DNA from 2 places in the Faecalibacterium sp. BIOML-A1 genome. Region 2 is predicted to be linked to the other one. Evidence: riboswitches for the same ligand, from Rfam matches in the RefSeq annotation. Region 2 holds a riboswitch; the other holds the start of a gene.
The links. A riboswitch is a leader RNA that binds a small molecule or an ion and turns the genes downstream of it on or off. The one in region 2 is predicted to bind FMN.

Region 1: another riboswitch for FMN. It lies ahead of ribD (bifunctional diaminohydroxyphosphoribosylaminopyrimidine deaminase/5-amino-6-(5-phosphoribosylamino)uracil reductase RibD); the one in region 2 lies ahead of GKG36_RS06825 (ECF transporter S component).

The regions. Positions count from the first base shown of each region.
Region 1 is NZ_WKZJ01000014.1:27,996-35,000, reverse strand. Features, by position in the region: gene GKG36_RS12805 (bifunctional 3,4-dihydroxy-2-butanone-4-phosphate synthase/GTP cyclohydrolase II) at 1-292, opposite strand, end outside; gene GKG36_RS12800 (riboflavin synthase) at 305-946, opposite strand; gene ribD (bifunctional diaminohydroxyphosphoribosylaminopyrimidine deaminase/5-amino-6-(5-phosphoribosylamino)uracil reductase RibD) at 910-2,034, opposite strand; FMN riboswitch at 2,186-2,300, opposite strand; gene GKG36_RS12790 (resolvase) at 2,620-3,123, shown strand; gene GKG36_RS12785 (hypothetical protein) at 3,268-3,783, shown strand; gene GKG36_RS12780 (aldose epimerase) at 3,842-4,723, opposite strand; gene GKG36_RS14620 (hypothetical protein) at 4,727-4,891, opposite strand; gene GKG36_RS12775 (altronate dehydratase family protein) at 4,969-6,459, opposite strand; gene GKG36_RS12770 (tagaturonate reductase) at 6,545-7,005, opposite strand, start outside.
Region 2 is NZ_WKZJ01000004.1:148,850-155,854, forward strand. Features, by position in the region: gene GKG36_RS06810 (tetrahydrofolate dehydrogenase/cyclohydrolase catalytic domain-containing protein) at 1-20, shown strand, start outside; gene GKG36_RS06815 (phospho-N-acetylmuramoyl-pentapeptide-transferase) at 128-1,081, opposite strand; gene GKG36_RS06820 (MATE family efflux transporter) at 1,253-2,671, shown strand; gene GKG36_RS06825 (ECF transporter S component) at 2,798-3,397, opposite strand; FMN riboswitch at 3,548-3,667, opposite strand; gene GKG36_RS06830 (mechanosensitive ion channel family protein) at 3,836-4,918, shown strand; gene pta (phosphate acetyltransferase) at 5,157-6,182, opposite strand; gene pfkA (6-phosphofructokinase) at 6,565-7,005, opposite strand, start outside.

The DNA of each region.
Region 1 (7,005 bases), on a different contig from region 2:
TGCCCGTAGAAGTAGAAACGTGGTCGATGGACACCGTAAATGCCGTTTCATGGTTGTCGGTGTTATGCTGCACCATCTGCGGAAATTGCAGCTTCTGGACGAAAGCTTCGGACATCGGCATACAGATCAGACCTTTGCCGTGGGTCGCCATAAAGTTGACGTTTTCGGTGGTGGCAAATTCGGCAGCACAGATGAAGTCCCCCTCGTTTTCACGGTCGGGGTCATCCGTTACCAGAATGATTTTTCCTTGCTTCAGGTCTTGCAAAGCTTCGGGAATGGTATTGAAGTTCATCGTAAACTCTCCTTAAAAGCCGCAGCGCAGCAGCATTTCTTTTGTGAGCGTGTTTTGCTTCGGTGTTTCTGATGGAAGCAGCCTCTCGATATATTTTCCAACAACATCGGTTTCCAAATTGACAAAATCCCCTTTGTGCCGTTGGTTCAGGTTCGTCTGACGGACGGTGTGCGGTATCGTGGACACGGAAAAGCCCGTAGGTTCCACCGCAGCCACGGTCAGGCTGATACCGTCTATTGTGATAGAGCCTTTTTCAACGACATAGCGAAGGATCGCAGAATCTGCATGAATGGTGTACCAGATAGCCGTATCGTCTTTTCGGATATTAGCAATGCGTCCGACGCCATCCACATGGCCTGCTACGATGTGTCCGCCAAAACGTCCGTTGGCCGGCATGGCACGTTCCAGATTGACAGCACTTCCAACGGTGAGCTGTGCAAGTGCAGAGCGGTTCAAGGTCTCGTGCATGACATCCGCAGCAAAGCTATCCGGGAAGAGCTGCCTGACGGTCAGGCAGATGCCGTTGACGGCGATGCTGTCGCCGATCCTGGTTCCTTCCAGAACCGTTTTTGCACGAACAGTCAGTACGGCGGAATGCTGTCCCCGATTGATGGACTTTATTGTTCCGACTTCTTCCACGATTCCGGTAAACATGGGTACTCCACCTCACTTTCGATCAGGAAATCTTTGCCAAGCTGTTCCAATCGGCTGTTCTTCAGGCGGAATGCAGCATCCGGAAGCGGGACACCTGCACCCTCAATGGGTGCTTTGGCATCCCTTCCTCCGAACAGCTTCGGGGCAATGTAAGCCTGTACCTGCTGCACGATGCCACTTTCCAGTGCAGACCAGTTCAAGGTTCCGCCGCCTTCCAGCAGAATGCTGTCGATCTGCTCCTGCCCCAGCTGTTCCATCAGTTGCAGAAGATTCACATGACCGCAATGCGCTTCCAGACAAAGGACCCGGCACCCGGCCTGTTGATATGCCGCCTGCTTCTCCGGGTCGCCGCAGCAGGTCGCAAGAATGGTCGGAACCTGTTTGGCGGTCATGACCACCTGTGATTGCAGCGGTGTCCGCAAATGTGTATCACAGATGATCCGGACGGGATCACGGCCACCCTCTATCCGGCAGGTCAGCAGCGGGTCATCTGCTAGGATGGTTCCGACTCCCACCATAATGCCGCGGAATCGGTGTCGCTGCCGTTGAACATGATTCCGGGCAATTTCCCCGGTGATCCATTTGGAAGCGCCTGTGTATGTGGCGATTTTTCCGTCCATCGTCATGGCGTATTTCATGGAAACGAAGGGGCGTTTTGTGGTGATATAGTGGAAGAACACCTTGTTCAGCGCATCGCATTCCTCTTGCAGAACATTTTCGGTCACATCTATGCCGTGTGCGCGCAGGATTGCAATTCCTTTTCCAGCCACCAGCGGATTCGGGTCAGCAGAACCCACGACCACCCGGTGAATGCCCGCGTCCAGAATCGCATCCACGCAGGGCGGCTGCTTTCCGTAATGGCAGCACGGCTCCAATGTCACATACAGGGTCGCTCCCTGCGGATCTTCGGTGCAGGATGCCAGCGCATTGCGCTCCGCATGAGCCTGACCGTATCTCTGGTGCCAGCCCTGTCCGATGATCCTGCCCTCTTTTACGACCACGGCACCCACCATCGGGTTGGGAGATGTCCATCCGCAACCCTTTTTTGCAAGCTGCAAAGCCAGACGCATATACTCTTTGTCGTTCATCGTGTCGCCTCCAAAAGAAAAAGCCCTGAACAAAACCGTTCAGGGCAAGCCGAAAAGACACAAGGAACCCTTATGCAAAAAAGAAAGCTCCAGAATGCAAACGCATCCCAGAGCAGCCTCCACAAGCGCAGAACCGTGCGGGCTCTGCGCTTGGTATCTTCTTTCATCCAGACTGTACTGTCGGCTTCGGAGTTTCACCGAATCATGCCTTACGGCTCGTGGGCTGTACCACCGGTAGGGAATCACACCCTGCCCTGAAGATTTCTGATTCAATTACAGCGGCATTATAGCACGGCTCCTTTCGGATTGCAAGGGCATTCTGCAAACCGGGACGAAACCGGGATGAAGCGAATCGCTACAACAATAAAATCACATCGTCCGTAGGACAATGTGAACGGAGAATCCAAAGGGGCGCGGGTCGCCAGTGGCAACCTCAAAATGCGTTGCATTTTGAAGCGCTTGACCGAGCCGACAGGCGAGAGCAGCGCCCTTTGGCACACGACTTTGCTTGCAAAGTCTATTCCGAACAAGACGGTACGAACGGGAGGTGCTGGAAATGGCAGCAGAAAAGACCAAGGTCTACACATGAAGGTAGATACCACTGCCATTGAGCAGGAGATCGCCGCCTATGAGAAGCAGCTACGGCAGCACTACTCCACAAAATCCCGGCTTATGGAGGAGATCGACAGCCTTGACCCGGACGACCGGCACTTTATCGCCCGAAAATCTGACCTTGACGACCGCCTTTATAAGATGTACGATAAAATCGAAGAGGTGGAAAATGGACTGATGGATGCCCGGGCAAAGAAGCAGACCATTGAAGCCGACAAAATCACAGGCGACAACATCTATAAGATCCTGATTTGCTTCGACAAGCTTTATGCCACCATGACCGAGGCGGAACGCCGCAGACTGGTGGAGATTTTGATCGACGAGGTGCAGATCTACCCGGAACGCCAGCCTAACGGACAGTGGCTGAAGTCCGTCCGGTTCAAGCTGCCTATCATCGACCATGACCTTGAATTGAGTTTGGACAATCAGGATCGTGTCGAGGTCGTGTGTTCGATGGTTAGATTCAAAAAGCATTGATCTAATGTGAAGTAGGGTGAACTGTTTTATGGATTCTGTTACACAGCGTATAAAAATGATCCAGCAATATGAAGGAAAATAAGAAGACCTGTGCGGTCTGGTGAAAAATAACAACACAAATAGTACAGAGAAAAGGAGCATCCCATGAACGCAAATATCAATTATGATGAGATCCCGGATACCAGTGCCGTGCAGGAGGACCTGCTTGCGGCGCTGAGCAGCCAGCATGTGACCGTGCACACGAATGAGGAGCCGGACTTCGACTACATGGAAAACGGGGATGTGGCTTTTGTGGTCAAGAACCCGCACAATGATGAGAATTTGCTCATTGAACTGGGCGGCGAGTTCTCGGTGTTCTTCGGCCTGTGGCATGGGCAGTACAAGGCCGTGGAGTACGACTACGACCGCATGAAGAAGGACATTGCAGCCATTCTGGCGGGCAATGCCGGTGCGCTGAGCCTGTATGCCGATGGCAGATGGCAGGGCAGTACCCTCTGCCCGGAGAAGGTGTCTGCCGATGCCGACATGGAAAAGCTGCTGGAACGCTGCTGGCAAAAGCAGGAGCCAAAGGAAAAACTGCTGGCACAGGGCGGCAGGGTGGAACTGCTCTACTGGGACCCGGCGGAAAATAAGAGCTTTATGATTCCGGCAAAGAACTGAATTATAACAAAAAGGACACACCATAACGGCGTGTCCTTTTTGTTATACGATATGAAGCTCAGATCTTCTCGATGGTGATGCTCCAATCAGCGGTCATGGCCTCGTCCGGCTCCAGCACTTCGTGCTTGCCTTCCTCATTGACGCTGTTGGCCCAGCCGTTCCACGGCTCCATGCACACAAAGCTCTCGGCATCCTGCTGCCACAGCACGGCGTGGTCGAAGCTGTCGTCGGCATCCACAGTCACCTTGTGGCCGCTGCCGCTGTCGGTGAGGGTCATGGGGAACTGCACGCCGGTCAGCAGGCGCACGCTGTTGTCCGCACCTTCCTTGCGGGTGAGGGTGATCTTTTCCGGGGCAGCGGGCTGCTCGCCCTTGGCGCTCTCGGAACAGGTGGCGCACTTGATATCGAAGTCCACATTCTCCAGCTTGGAAGCCTTGAAGTAGGGGTGGAAGCCGAAGCTGAAGGGCATGTTGGTGTCGCCCTCGTTGATCACGGTCATGTTGATGGCGGCAGTGTTGCCCTCAAGGTTATAGTTCATCAGCACGGTGAAATCGAAGGGATAGAGGAACTTGGTCAGCGGGGTGGACTCCAAAATCAGGGTCACGCCGTCCGGGCCGACGCTCTCCACATCCCATGCGCACAGGTCGGCAAAGCCGTGGTTCTCCATGGGGTATGCCTTGCCGTCAAAGATGTGCACGCCGTTATCCGGCAGGCCGCAGTTGGGGAACAGCACCGGCACGCCGAAGCGGGGGCGGTTGCACTCGGAAAAATTGGGGTGGCGGGTCCAGATGTACTCCTCGCCGTTCAGGGAGAAGCCGGTGATCATGCCGCCGCGCTCCGGGGTGATGACCAGCTCGGTCTTTGCCTCAGCATCGGTGATAACGTACTGCTCATAGCAGGCACCGTTTTCGGTGACATAACGGGTGGTGATCTGATTCATAGTTCAGTCCTCCTTATGTTTCTGGTTCTGTGCCAGTTTTTCAAAATAATAATCAATGCCATAGCGGATGAGATATTTTATGACCCTTGCAATAACGGCCACGATAGCGGCAAAAATGCCGCCGTAAAGCAGAAACGCATAGATCATCATGCGAGTGGTCATAGCCATAAAAACACTTCCCTTCCGTTTTCATGCACAAAGAGGCTGCCGTACAGCCAAAGTGCCATACAGCAGCCTCGAAACGATTACAGAACGACGCCGTCCTTGAAGATGGAGATCTCGCGGAAGCCGTGCTTCTCGGCCTTGGTCTGCTCACCGCTTGCAACGCGGATGACCAGATCCAGCAGGTCCTTTGCAGCCTCGTCGATGGTCTTTTCGCCATCGGCGATCACGCCGGTGTTGAAGTCGATCCAGCCGGATTTCTTCTGGGCCAGCGGGGTGTTGGTGGAGATCTTCAGGGTGGGAGCCGGGGCCGAGAACGGAGTGCCGCGGCCGGTGGAGAACAGGATCAGGTGTGCGCCTGCGGCGGTCATGGCCGTGGCAGAAACCAGATCGTTGCCGGGGCCGTACAGCATGTTCAGGCCCTTGGTGACAACGGGATCACCGTAGCCGATCACGTCCATGATGGGGGCAGTGCCGCCCTTCTGGACGCAGCCGCAGCTCTTGTCTTCCAGCGTGGTGATGCCGCCCTGCTTGTTGCCCGGAGAGGGGTTATCGTAGACCACCTCGTTGTGGCTGATGAAGTAATCCTTGAAGCCGTTGATCATGTGCTCAGCCTTGACAAAGACGTCATGGTTGATGCAGCGATCCATCAGGAAGCCCTCAGCACCGAACATCTCGGGCACCTCGGTCAGCACGGTGGAACCGCCGCGCTGGCCCATCATGTCGGAGAAGCGGCCGATGGTGGGATTGGCGGTGATGCCGGACAGGCCGTCCGAGCCGCCGCACTTCATGCCCACCACCAGATCGGACACGGGGATAGGCTCACGCTTGAACTGCCCGGCATAGGCAGCCAGCTCCTTGAGGATATCGCGGGCAGCGGTGAACTCGTCGTCCACCTCCTGACAGGTGAGGAACTTCACACGGTCGTGGTCGTACTCGCCCAGCTCTTCCACGAACTGATCGTGCTGCAGGTTCTCGCAGCCCAGATGCAGCACCAGAACGGCGGCAGCATTGGGGTGGCGCACCAGCGCAGCCAGCAGCTTGCGGGTCTGTGCATGGTCGTGGCCGGTCTGGCTGCAGCCGAAGGGATGGGTGAAGGTGTACAGGCCCTCGATGGAGCCGGTGACCAGATCCTGATTGTCGGCAACGATCTTCTTGGCGATGTCGTTGACGCAGCCCACGGTGGGGATGATCCAGATCTCATTGCGGATGGCGGCACGGCCGTCCTTGCGGCGGAAGCCCATAAAGGTCTCCGGCTCGACCTTGGGCAGGGGAGCCAGATCCGGGGCGGGGTTGTAGCTGTACTCTACCTCACCGGACAGGTTGGTGTGCACGTTGTGGGTGTGCATCCAGCTGCCGGGAGCGGCATCTGCGGTGGCGTGGCCGATGGGAAAGCCGTACTTGATCACGTTCTCACCGTTCTTGATGGGCTTTACGGCCATCTTGTGGCCCTGCGGAATGTCCTCCAGAGCAGTCACAGAAAGACCGTCCACTTCCACCAGCGTGCCCTTGGCAATGGGGTGCAGGGCAACGACCACGTTGTCGATGGGGCTGATATGAATTGCCTGCGGCATAGTAGTTCTCCTTATCATATCGCACAAAAGGGCTGCTGCCCAAAGCAGCAGCCCTTTGTTGTGCGGGTAGGTTGATTTTTCAGGCTTACAGGCAGCTCTTGTAAGCAGCCTCGGCACCCTGAGTGCGGATCATTTCCAGATCAGCCAGAACAGCGGCCTCCAGACCCTCGATCTTGGTCAGATCCTGATCCCACATCTGGGTGTTGGTCAGCACGGCGTTCACCAGCTGAGCAGCGGTGTCGTCCTTGTGTGCATAGTAGAAGTCCAGTGCCCATGCGTCATCCTGGATCTTGTAGGTGTTGCCGGCGGGGCGCTTGCAGATCAGGCCGTCGGCGGTGCGCTCCTGAATGTCGCTCGAATAGAAGGCAATGTAGGCTGCCAGAGACATGGTCAGGCACTTGGGCAGCTGCTTCTGCTCCTCGATGTAAGCCAGGAAGGAAGGCATGTTGCGGGCCTTCCACTTGGAGGTGGAGTTCAGGGAGATGCTCATCAGCTCGTGGTTGACGAAGGGGTTGTTGAAGCGGTCCTCAACAGCGGAAGCAAACT
Region 2 (7,005 bases):
CAAAAAAGGCCGGGCTGTAACGAATGATAGAACTATAAAATAAAAGACGCTTGATACACTGCTGTATGCTTCCCTGCCGGGAAAACATATTCAGACAAGACCAAGCGTCTTTTTTGATTGCTATATTTTAGCCGCGGACAATGAGCAGCAGCAAAGCCGAAGCCACACACTGCATGATCAGCCAGCGGGCCACCACCTGCTCGTCGCTCCAGCCCTTATTCTTGCGGGCGTGGTCGTGCAAAGGGGTGCGGGTGTTCTTGAGGATGGAAATGTGCAAAAAGCGCTTCAGGCTGATCTTCAGGATGCCCAGACTGCCATCCACGATGAACACGATGGCTGCCAGCAGGAAGGCAAACGGATGGCCGCATTTGAGGGACAGCATTGCGATAAAGAAGCCCATTGCGCGGCTGCCGGCATCGCCCATCAGCAGGCTGGACGGCTTTGCGTTGGACCACAGATAGGCCAGCAGCGCGCCCATGAACACAACGCCTGCGGTGCCGTACTCGGCCAGCTCTGTTTTATAGGCCAGCAGGTAGGTTCCGATGGTCACCACTGCAACACTTGCCGAAAGGCCGTCCACGCCGTCGGTGCAGTTGACCACATTGATGCTGGTCCAGATCAGAATAACGATCAGCAGCAGGTACACAGCATACGGCAGAGTGAAACTCCACTGCAGGAAATTCACACCGCAGCCGTTGAAGTTGAGGTAGGTCACACCTGCAACAATGGCAATGGCAAAATCAATGATACCCTTTTTATACTCGTTCCATGCAGTTTCAGCAGCATCATCAAAGTAGCCGGACAGCATGGATGCAATGAGCAGGATGGTGTAGATGACGTATTCCACCTTGAACGGCAGGAATGCCAGCGATACCAGTGCGATGCACAGCACGAAGATCAGGCCGGAACCACGGGCCTTACCCTTGGAAAGCGCACCGTTCACCGCAAACTCGCGGCCATGGTCGTGCGGAAGCTTATCGTGAAAAACGGAGTCCATCAAAGCCGTAAGGGCAAACGCCAGCAGGAATGCCAGAGCATCGACACCGCGCTGTCCTACGACCGAAAGCAGTGATTCGATCATATTCAAAGTTCCTCTTTCTTTTATGTTTGTGAGAGAAGTGTATCACGCTATCCATAAAAAATCAATCATTCCCGGAGAAAAATCCACGTTTGATTGACTTTCTGCAGCACCGCACTTATAATAGTATATCAGTCTGTCGAAAAAGTTTTTGTTTCTATAAAAGGAGAACTCATGTCCATCTCTCTTGAGCAGCTTTCGGCGCAGATGCGCCGGGGCGAACAGGTGCCGCTGCGGCACACCATGCAGGTGGTGCTCACACTGAGCATCCCATCCATCCTGCAGCAGATCGTGGTAACTGCGGTAGAGTACATCGACGCAGCCATGGTGGGGCATATCGGTGCATCTGCTACGGCATCCATTGGCATCGTCAGTTCCAGCACGTGGCTCATGCATGGAATGCTGGCCGGTCTATATATGTCCTTTGCCATTCAGGTGGCACAGTATCTGGGTGCAGACCGGCAGGACGATGCACGCGGTGTATTGCGCCAATCTATGATCTTCAACCTTGTGGTGGGCCTTGCAGCTGCGGCCTTCGGCATTGGCATCAGCCGCTTTCTGCCCGGATGGCTGGGTGCCGACCCTTCCCTGCAGGCGGATGCTTCGGCCTACTTTGCCATCTGGTCGGCTTCCCTGCCCTTTTTGATGATCATGGGAACCTACTCCTCCATGCTGCGTTCCTCCGGCGATGCCCTGACACCGGGCCTTATCAGCGTGCTGACCTGCGTGCTGGATGTGATCTTTAACTTCTGCCTCATCAATCCCACCCGTGAGATGGTGGTGTTTGGCCGCACAATGACCGTCTGGGGCCTTGGCTGGGGGGTACCGGGCGCAGCACTGGGCACCGCCCTTGCTACCGCTATCAGCGGTGTGCTGACCCTTGCCATCCTACTGCTGCGGGACGGCCCGCTGTGCATCCACAAGCCCGGCTCCTGGCACATTACCAAAGCCTGCCTGCAGAACCTGTGGAAGGTAGGCGCACCGCTGGCTGCAGAGCGTGCAGTTCTTTCCTCGGCGCAGGTGCTGCTCATCCGCATCGTATCCGGCCTTGGCACCACCGCCATTGCTGCCAACAGTCTGGGCGTGAGCGCCGAAAGCCTGTGCTACATGGCAGGCTATGGCATTCAGGATGCATCCCTTGCACTGGTGGGGCAGGCCGTGGGCGCAAACCGTCGGGATATGGCAAAAAACTTTGCCTGGCTGTGCACCGGCATGGGCATAGGCATCATGGCGCTGACCGGTGTTGGCATGTACATTTTTGCGCCAAACCTGATGGGTATTTTCACCGCAGATGCGGCAGTTATTGCGCTGGGCGCACAGGTGCTGCGCATTGAAGCACTGGCCGAACCGATGTTCGGTGCCAGTATCGTTGCCAGCGGTGCCATGCAGGGTGCCGGAGACAGCACGGGATGCTTTGTGCTGAACCTTGTCAGCATGTGGGGCATCCGGCTCACGCTGGCTTCCCTGCTGGCTCCGCATTTTGGGCTGATGGGCGTATGGATGGCCATGAGCTTTGAGCTGACCATGCGCGGTGTGCTGTTCCTTGTGCGGCTGGTACGCGGCAGGTGGCTGGACAAAGGGGCATTAGCCTGATCGACCGCTGGCGGATATATTTTCCTCTAAATAACAGCTCCCCGGCCGGGAACCGCACTGCGGGACCTGACCGGGGAGTTTTGCTGTGGTTATATGATTTGAGAAGAAGAAAAAATGGAGAACAAGTTACTTTCTGCCGTGCAGGATGGGAGACAGCGGCTTGTAAATCAGCATGCACAGCACTGCATCCAGCAGGCCTTTGACCAGCGTGAAGGGCATATTGAAGATGACAAGGCACTTGATGAGGCTGTCTGCAGAAGGCAGGATGGCCTGATACATGCCGAGGATGGCTTCCAGCGGCATGTGGTAGAACTGTACATAGGCCGGATAGGTGATGAAGTAGTTGGACGGTACGCTGAACACAGCCATGGCTGCAGCGCCTGCAATAGCACCAATGATGGCGGTCTTGCGGCTCTTGTGGTGCTTATAGATAACGCCTGCCACAGCGGAGAAAACCGCACCCAGCATGAAGTTGCACAGCTCGCCCACGCATGCAGTGGAAGTGCCCTTGATAACGATGTGCAGCAGGTTCTTCATAAAGCTGATGACCACACCGTACACCGGGCCGAGAGCAAAGGCACCCAGCAGAGCCGGCAGGTCAGAAAAGTCCATCTTGACGAAGGACGGAATGAGCATCGGAATGGGAAACTCAATGAACATCAGGATAAAGGCCACCGCACTGAGCATGGCGGCAACAGTAAGATTATGAGTCGTGCTTTTTTTCATGGTAATGATCCTTCCCGGGGTAAGATGCCCCTTACAAAAATTGTTCCGAAAGCTCTTTTCGTATCTTGTTTTTTGGAACGGGAAGGACAAATAGAAAAGCGCCCTGTTGCAACAAAAACACTGCAACAGGGCGCGTAGACAACGATTTGCCTGCCGTTTCTTGCATCCGGACTATACCGTTGGTCCCGGAGTTGCACCGGGTCAGCACCCTTGCGGGTGGTCGCGGACTTTACCGCCAGTGGGGAATCTCACCCCGCCCTGAAACGAACTTTCTGGCACAAAGTATAGCGTGGCAGGCCCAGCTTGTCAAGAGGGCATCTTAAAATTTGTGCAAAAAATGTCAAAGTAACTCTTTCAAGCTCCCTTCTCTGTAAGCTCTTGCCCGGGTGGGTGCGGTATGGTATCATAGATGGGTCGTATAAAATTCAGGAGGTTATCATGATCTTTTCTATTCGTGATCTTTCGTTTGAGCTTGGCTCTGTACTGCTGGAGGGTTGGTTTGCACTGGCTGCGCGCGCAGGGTGCGCGCTGCTCATTCTGCTTGCCGCATGGCTGGTACGCCGCTGGCTGAGCAAAAAGGGCATTCCGGCACTGCTGGCCCGCAAGTGGCACTTTAACGGCACTCCCATCCTGCTGCGCAGCTTTGCGGTACCCATCCAGCGCATGTGCACTGCGGTTGGCGTATATCTGGCGGCAGCTTCCCTGCCCTGGGCCATTCCCGGCATTGCCAAGCTGCTGTTGGTCTGCTTCCGCCTTGTCATGACCCTGCTGGTCTGCGAAGGCCTGTATGCGGCATCGGATCTGGCCGACCTGCTGCTGGCTTCCTGCAGCCCGGAGATCCGCTCCAACAAAACACTCTGCTCTTTGCTGGACACCGCCTACAAGGTGCTGGTGATCGTGCTGTGCGTGGCAGCGTTGGCACAAGAAGTGGGCTTTCCCATCGGCAGCATTGTCGCCGGTGCCGGTCTGGTTGGTCTGACCATCTCGCTGGCCGCACAGGAAAGCGCCAGCAACCTGTTTTCCGGCATCGTGATTCTGCTGGACAAGCCCTTCTCGGTGGGCGACTGGATCACTGTGGGCGATGTGGAAGGCGAAGTGATCGACATCAACTTCCGTTCCACCCGCATCCGCTCGCTGGATAAAACCATCAATGTGGTGACGAACAGTAAGATCTGCTCTTCCACCGTGCAGAACGCCGCCCTGCGCACCATGCGGCCCTACAAGTTCAATCTGGGTGTCACCTATGGCACCACCCGCCCGAAGCTGGAACAGCTGATGAAAGACTTGCAGACCATGCTGGACGCAAGCCCTTACACCAACAAGGGTACCAACATCGTACAGCTTGCAAACTTTGGTGATTCCAGCATCAACATTCTGGTCTCCGCCTACCTGCTGACCAACGCCTACGCGGAATTTTTGCAGATGCAGAACGACCTGAACCTGAACATTATGGACATCATGCAGGCCGACGGTGTGGATTTTGCGTTCCCCTCCACCAGCGTGTATATCGAAAAGAACTGAGCAAACCTGTAAAGGGGCTGTTGCAAAATAGCGCCAACGAAAAGCGGAAAGCAAAAATCTCATCTTTTTCCCTCAAAAAGAGTAGAATTTTTCGGAACTGAAAATGCAAAAAGCTGAGCACCTGCTTTTTCACAGATGCTCAGCTTTTCTATACTCATTTTTTGAAATCTGCCTTTGAGGCCTCAACATTCTGCCCGTTTTGTACGGTGAATGCGGCGGCTATTTTCAATCAGTCAGCTCAAGACTGGCAGGCAGTGATCAGGCTCATCTTGTAGACCTCGTCGGCGTTGCAACCACGGGACAGGTCGTTGATGGGAGCGTTCAGACCCTGCAGGATGGGGCCGTAAGCTGCATAACCACCCAGACGCTGAGCAATCTTATAGCCGATGTTGCCGGCCTCGATGCAGGGGAAGATGAAGGTGTTGGCCTGACCAGCCACCTTGCTGCCCTTGCACTTGACCTGTGCAACTTCGGGAGCAACGGCAGCGTCAAACTGCAGCTCACCGTCCACAGCCAACTCGGGATCCATTTCCTGAGCCTTGATCACAGCGTCATGGCTCAAAGCAACGGTGCCGCCCTTGCCGGAGCCCTTGGTGGAGAAGCTCAGCACAGCAACCTTCGGATCGATGCCGAACAACTTTGCGGTCTTAGCGGTCTCAATAGCAACCTCAGCAAGCTTTGCAGAAGCGGCGATCTTGACCTCGCCGGTAGCCTTATCAATGGTATCGGTATAGTCGATGTTAACAGCGCAGTCGCCCATGGCAATGCGCTTCAGGCCCTCTTCACCGCAGTCACGGTCCAGAATGAAGCAGGAGCTGACCAGATGTGCGCCCTTCTTGGTCTTGACCAGCTGCAGAGCGGGACGAATGGTGTCGGCAGTGGAGTAAGTAGCGCCGCCCAGCAGGCAATCAGCCTTGCCCATCTTCACCAGCATGGTGCCGAAGTAGTTGGACTTCTTCAGCAGAGCGGTGCACTCCTCAGCGGTCTGCTTGCCCTTGCGCAGCTCCACCATGGTGTTGACCATCTCATCGAAACCGGCATAGTTCTCGGGGTCGATGATCTCGGCAGCGGAAATATCAAAGTTACCGGCGGCAGCAGCAGCCTTGCACTCAGCCTCGTTGCCCACCATGACGACCTTCAGCACGCCCTCGGCCAGCAGCTTTGCAGCGGCCTCCAGAATGCGGGGATCATTGCCCTCGGTGAAAACGATCGTCTTGGGATTTGCCTTCAGCTGTGCTACCAGCGGTGCAAACATATCAGCCATTGTGATTACCTCCGAATTTACTTTCCAATATTCACATCCAGATATCTGTTGGACACAAGGATGCCTTTCTCTTTTATTCTAGCACATACGGCAAAAAGTTCAAGACAAAATTGGCTTTTTGTGCTACAATTTTTGCCTCACGCATAATCGTTATTTTCCTGCCAAAGTAGTAAAACACGCCCTGCGTATTCCTCCACAATTTCCCGTAAACCACCTTCCACAAATTTCAATTTTAAGCTATGCACTTTTCATTCACGATTTTTCTTTTTTTAACTGCAGAAAGTTCCAGTCAGTTCATATATTTTTTGCGTTAAAACGCAAAAAAAGAGCCATCCTCCCGATTCTTCGAGAGAACAGCTCCATAGTATTGGCTTTATAAATATCAGATAGAAATGGTGTTACACACGTCGATCAGCACCGGGTCAAGCGTCTTGGTCATTTCAAGAGCTTCATCCACAGGGTAATCCACCAGCTTTTCGCCCTTCATGCCGACGATGCGGTTATACTTGCCCTGCTCCAGCAGGCACACGGCATGGTAGCCCATTGCAGAAGCGTTCACACGGTCACGCAGAGTGGGAGAACCACCGCGCTGGACATGGCCCAGAATGGTGGCGCGGGAGTCGATGCCGGTGCGTGCCTGAATCTCGTTTGCGATCTCCTGTGCATGGCCGACACCCTCGGCAACGATAATAATGAAGTGACGCTTGCCGGTCTTCTGAGTCTCAGCGATCTTATCCAGAATATCACGCTGCATGTCAAATTCCTTCTCCGGCAGTAGAACAGCCATAGCGCCGGAAGCAATTGCAACATTCAGAGCAATATA